2 regions of the Aeribacillus composti genome follow, and region 1 is predicted to be linked to the other one. Evidence: predicted binding sites of a transcription regulator. Region 1 holds the regulator's gene; the other holds the start of a gene.
What was found. The regulator LexA, encoded in region 1, represses DNA repair genes until DNA is damaged. The targets are predictions, from matches to a motif close to CGAACATATGTTCG.
Positions count from the first base shown of each region.

Region 1 (3,172 bases):
TCCTCTCATCTGTATTTTCAGTTTATAATCTTATCTTTATTGTTGCAATAAGGCAACACCCATCCGTTAATGCAGCCTTTTATTTTTAAATTTTTTCAATTTTTCCGGTGTAACATCATTACCTTTCGGATCAATCACTGTAACATTTTTTAAGGTGTTTTGAAAATCCCGACGAAACGACTCTAAATATTCCTGCCTTAATTGCTGCTGCTCAAGCTTTTCCTCTTGCGTCAATCCTTCTGACTTAGACTTTTTAGATAGTTCATTAATACGGTTAAGTTTTTCTTTTGAAATCATAAGCTGAACCCCTTGTATATTTTTGCCGCGCTCTTTTATCATACTAAATGCGACCACTAATGACAACAATTATTGCTATGATTCTCCTTTTTCTGACAAAAATTGTTGATATCTGCGATGGACAGTAGCTTTTGAAACGTCATAGCCGAATCCTCTTAATGTTGCCGCTATTTCTGAAAATGTCAGGCCGTTTTTCCGCAATCGGTCAATCTCCTCGATCGGAACTTCTTTTCGCTCTCTTTTATAGGAAGAATTTCTATTCTTTAAATTTTTTTCAGGCCTGTACCCATTTTGTATAGCTCTCAACATTCCCCGCTTTATTTTCAAATTATGAATTTTTCGTTGATATTCTTCGACAATTCCTATGATTTCAAGCACCATCGTGTCTGATTCAGACAGTTCCATCTCCCCGCGATGGGCAGCGGTGAAAATTTTCACACCTTGTTTCAAAATGGAATGGACAATGGCGATTTTGGCATTCCCTCTGCCAATTCTTGTTTCATCCTGTATTAATACCGCTTCAATTTCTTTCTCCTCAATCAATTCCAGCAGTTGAAAAACCCCTTCACGATCAACATCATACCCGCTCGCTTTTTCTTCTATCACTTCAACAACTTCCATACCGTTTTCAGCTGCGAGCTTTAACAGCTCGTCCTTCTGTCTTTTCAAAGATGTTTCCTGCTCATCTTTTTCAGTGCTGACTCTTGCATAAACGACTGCTCTCATGTTAAATGCTCCTTGCGGTTATTCTTTGTTTGCCAAATATTCAGCATTGTAGTATTTATTTTTTTCAATCGGAATGACGATTGTTTCCCCCGGTTTTACAACAAGGCTTTGGAGATTGTTTCGCTCCTGAACCCATTTAACAAACTCTGAATGAGACATATTGTCATATTCTTTATATTCATCAGCGATTTTCCACAAACTGTCCCCTTCCTTCACTTGAACCTCCAAATAATGATCGAGCTCTTCCCTTTCTCCAGTATACGAAATCGCCAAAACTGCCGCCATGATGACAAGGAAAAAAGAAACGATGTAAGACCATGATAATTTATCCATTTAGAACCGCCCCCTGAAACAGAATATTTGTTCGGTTTTTTGTTTTTAAGTATAAAAGGGAACACATGTTTCTGTCAAGCAAATATTCGAACTTACGTTTGCTTTTTTGGAAAAATCATGCTATAATCGACACAAATTGATATGACTGAGGTGCTTGACATGTCAACAAAATTATCTAAGAGACAACAAGATATTTTGAACTTCATTAAGGAGGAAGTAAAAAAGAAAGGATACCCTCCCTCTGTAAGAGAAATCGGCGAAGCGGTCGGTCTTGCCTCCAGTTCAACTGTTCACGGGCATTTAGCAAAGCTTGAGAGCAAAGGACTGATTAGAAGAGACCCCACAAAGCCGAGAGCCATTGAAATTTTGGACGATGATGGCAGCCACCTTCTAACAAACAATGTGATCAACGTGCCGGTCATAGGAAAAGTGACGGCTGGTATTCCGATCACTGCCGTTGAAAACATCGAAGAATATTTTCCGCTTCCGAATCATATTGCATCAGGTGATGATCAACTTTTCATGCTTGAAGTAGTCGGAGAAAGCATGATCGAAGCAGGCATTCTGGACGGAGATTTAGTTATTGTCAGACAGCAGCAAACAGCCAATAACGGCGACATCGTTGTCGCGCTCACAGACGACAATGAAGCGACCGTAAAAAGGTTTTTCAAAGAAAAAGACTTTATACGGCTTCAGCCGGAAAACCCAACAATGGAACCGATTATTTTAAAAAATGTGACAATACTCGGAAAAGTGATCGGGCTATACCGTTCCATACACTGAATATTCGATGTCTCAAAACAGGTGAGGCATCCTTTTTCTTTTTATAAAATTTTCAAAATTCCCTCTCTTAGCGATGTTAAATTTTTAAAAATGTTTTCTAATCAATATGTATGCAGACAAGCTAGATTCAATGAAACAAATTTCAGGCGCCTTCTCCGCGCCTGCATGCAAAGCTATTATGCAACAATTCTCAACAGTCATTGTTTTTTGATTTATTTTGTTGTAGAATTTTTTATTGTAGATTTCGCTTCCTTAGCCAGTGCCGGGATGATTTACTGAATTGTTTGAATTCTTCTAACTGCTTAAATTTTAGGTATAGGAGAGGTGCTATGAATCAATTACTTATGAAACAAAGTGAACTGGAAAATGCAAAGCAATATGTCAATGAAGTATTTCAATCCGTGCAAGAAAAAAATCCGAATGAGCCTGAGTTTCTTCAAGCTGTAAAAGAAATATTTGACTCGCTTGTGCCTGTATTTGCTCAACATCCTACATATATAAAGCACGGAATACTTGAAAGAATTGTTGAGCCGGAAAGATTGATCATTTTTCGCGTTCCATGGGTGGATGACGAAGGAAAAGTGCGTGTAAACCGCGGATTTAGAGTGCAATATAATAGTGCAATTGGGCCATATAAAGGAGGCTTGCGCTTTCACCCGACCGTCAACGCCAGCATTATTAAATTTTTAGGATTTGAACAAATCTTCAAAAATTCATTGACTGGGCAGCCGATCGGCGGAGGAAAAGGCGGATCTGATTTTGATCCGAAAGGTAAATCAGATGGGGAAATTATGAGATTTACACAAAGCTTTATGACAGAGCTTTACAAACATATTGGACCAGATATTGACGTTCCTGCCGGTGATATTGGAGTTGGCGCAAGAGAGATCGGATACTTGTTTGGCCAATATAAAAGAATACGCGGCGGATTTGAAGCTGGGGTGTTAACCGGAAAAGGCATTGGTTACGGCGGAAGCCTAGCGAGAACCGAAGCGACAGGGTATGGAACTGTTTATTTTGTTGAAGAAATGCT
Region 1 covers NZ_CP134501.1:1,982,081-1,985,252, forward strand. Annotated here, with positions in the region: gene RI196_RS09600 (DUF896 domain-containing protein) at 67-297, opposite strand; gene RI196_RS09605 (YneB family resolvase-like protein) at 373-1,023, opposite strand; gene yneA (cell division suppressor protein YneA) at 1,042-1,356, opposite strand; gene lexA (transcriptional repressor LexA) at 1,516-2,139, shown strand; gene gdhA (NADP-specific glutamate dehydrogenase) at 2,469-3,172, shown strand, end outside.

Region 2 (3,172 bases), 990 kb from region 1:
TGGCTTTGGAAAACACTTTAAATTCGTGCTTTTTTTCTTCGATGATTTTTCGAAGAAACATGTTCATGCCTGTTTGGGAAATAAAGGTACGGCTGATGCCTCCTTCCTCCTGCAGCACCCTCCACGCCAAACGGTTGAAGCTCAATACTTGTGCTCTAATGATTCCTCCTAATTCCGGAGTTTTCATCAGTTCATATTCCATTTGAAAAGTCATTTGATCTGGAACAAGAAACAAAATAGGTTTTCCATTATACGGATCTTCTTTTAATTTTTCCCTAATTTTGTTTAAGATTGCCGTCGTTTTTCCTGTGCCGGATGAACCGACCAAAAACTTAATACCCATGAAATCTCCCCCCTTCAGAAGGCATCCAAACGGAAAATGGGACAATTTTCTTGTCCCATTCTGATTTCGTGTTTATGAATACATTTATTTTACTGTAAATGGTTTTGAAAATCCATTGATTCGGACAATCCGAATTTCCAACTAATAGGAATCATCGTTTACGGTTTTACCTCTCCGATCACATTTTTTTCATGAACAAAGCCAAAATGCCGGCTGTCCCTGCTGTTTAACCGATTGTCGCCAATGACAAAAATACATTTTTCCGGCACCGCTTCTTTTCCAGTTATTTCTTTTAATGTAAAATTCCCTGTGATTGGATTTCCATATACTTTTTCTTTATTTTTCTTTAAAAATGGTTCCGGTACATATTTCCCATTCACATATAATTTGTCGTTTCGATATTCAATTTTTTCTCCTGGAAGGCCGATGACCCTTTTAACCAAAACTTGCTTTTCGCCGGGCATCTGAAACACGACAATGTCAAACCGTTCAATTTTATTAAACCGATTCGTCAATTTATTTATATAAAAATGATGGCCTTCTTTTAAGGTGGGCTGCATCGATACGCCATCAACAGTGTACGCGGCAAACGCAATATTTTTAATTAAAACGGTTGATAAAAGAGCTGAAGTGACGATTCCCGCAATAACTCGTTTTTTCCTCACGGCTCTTCACCTACTTTTTATCTTTTCGTTTAATTAACGAAACATTTAAACGCTGCTCAATCCTTTTTCCGATAAACCACATGAGCGCCATCACAACAAACACAATGATCAACCGGACGGGCTCTTCAATCAGCTCCCGTAAATCATACCCTGATAAGCTAAGCATAAAAATCATCACGAGCTTCCCTGATAAAACAGCGAGCGCAAACTGCCACACATTGATTTTGGAAAGACCGGCTACTACATTTACAAGCGCAGAAGGCGTAAAAGGGAAACAGAGCATTAAAAATAAAGGAGCAAAGCCGTGCCGTTCGACCCAGTTCATCATTCGTCTTACTTTTTCATGTCTGCTTAAAAAATTTAAAAAACGCTTCCGGCCAAACTTTCGCACTAAAAAAAACACGAGCAATGCGCCTGCCGATGAACCGATCCACGAGTACAAAAAGCCGAACCAAAGTCCAAATGAATTAGCGTTCGCAATTACAAACAGAATAAGAGGCAAGAACGGAAAAAAAGCCTCAAGCATCGGAAGCAGAATCCCTGGAAGAGGTCCGAGCGCTCGGTATTCTTTAAAGAATCGTTCAACATCTTCTAATGTAATGGAATCGAAAAATGCAATGACATCCATATCTTAACTCCTTACTTCAACATCTCCTTTTATTTTACACCTTTTGAGCATAAGTTGAAAAATTTTGCCGAAAAAAACTAATTGAAATGATTTATTTTCCTGTTTTATAATAAAAATAGAACATATGTTCCATTTGAAGCGAGGTATTCCCTATGTCGAAAATACCAACCGACATTCGCCATTTGATTGAACAGTCGATCTACTTACCGATGACTGCTACGGTGCTGAACAAAGACATGAATGTCGTAAAAAAAAGTCCATTCAAGCTGAAAGATCCTTATTTGCATCTAATTGAAGAGGCGTTAAAGCTTGTACAAAAAGATTTGGCAGAGGTTCGCAAAGAATTGCGCAGACAAAAGGTGAAAGTTTTAAAAGCCAAACAGGATGAAGCATTCACAACGTACACTTTCTACTATAACGGCTACGAAGAACACCACAGCTACTTCAATCCAAGAATCCGAAATAAAGTAAATGAACTGATTGAACATTATTTGTTTAAAACTGAAAAAAAATCTGGCATTCCAACCTCTTAGACTTTTTATCTTAAAAGAAAGACAACGGCCAAACCGTTCGCTACAGAAGATGAGGGAACAGGACTATTTGTTTCGCCCGTTGAATGCCTGTCCCCTTATAACAGAAAAAATGAAATCTCCCCCATTTTCTAACACGGAAAAAAGCACGCAAATTGACAGCTTGCGTGCCGGAAGATAAAGCTTATCCATCTTCTTTTCTGAATTCGCGAACGAGCTGTTCATAAATATATGCATGCTGCTCCTTCGGAAAAAGGATTGTGTTCATGCGACGCTGCTCCTGCTCAATTCTTGAAGAGATAATCGTTCGAAGATGTGCCGTTTTATAAAATTGATGGGAAAAAGAAGATGGAGATATGTCAGCAACTATTTTCTGACCGTTACGGAATATGACTTCCGTACAATTCGAATCTGTTTTCATAAAGCGGGAAATGTGGGAATGGGAAAACCAGGCGCACTGATGCCTTGCGGGTGAATGAGTAGGAAAAAAATAAAGGGAATTGGCAGGATCAATGACAATCGGAAGCTTTTTTGTTATGCCAAGCAGCCCTTTTGATCCTTCAACTCTTCCTTTAAAGCTTGAACCATAATAACGGCAGCTTTGATCAATAACATAAACAGGTCGAATAGGTACTATGCGCTCTCCGCTAGTTTCCAAAATTTTAGCGTACAAGTGATGTTCTTTTCTAAAAGGCAAAATTGCCATTGTTTCCCCATTTACAATACATTTTTCTGCCTCAAACTGCTTCGTACTCACTAGAATTCTTACCTCCTAATTTTTTCTATATAATAGTTCTTTTTTACTGATTCAAATCTATCATAAAAATTCCAAAATTTCTATATTTTTTTAAAATTTTTAAATACAAAGCATTAGATCAAGGCAAGATGTTATTGTTAATATAATTTTTCTAAAAATTACAAATTATAAGTTGATTTTTCCTTCTGAAATCCATATAATATAAAAAAGGCATCAGAGGTGATGGGTTATGGAAAACCGGAAATCTTA
Region 2 covers NZ_CP134501.1:991,776-994,947, reverse strand. Annotated here, with positions in the region: gene addB (helicase-exonuclease AddAB subunit AddB) at 1-343, opposite strand, end outside; gene lepB (signal peptidase I) at 502-1,008, opposite strand; gene RI196_RS05075 (TVP38/TMEM64 family protein) at 1,019-1,636, opposite strand; gene RI196_RS05070 (YhjD family protein) at 1,789-2,169, shown strand; gene RI196_RS05065 (competence protein ComK) at 2,351-2,923, opposite strand; gene RI196_RS05060 (IDEAL domain-containing protein) at 3,153-3,172, shown strand, end outside.
Region 2: the regulator LexA is predicted to act here: its motif matches at 1,754-1,767, upstream of RI196_RS05070 (YhjD family protein).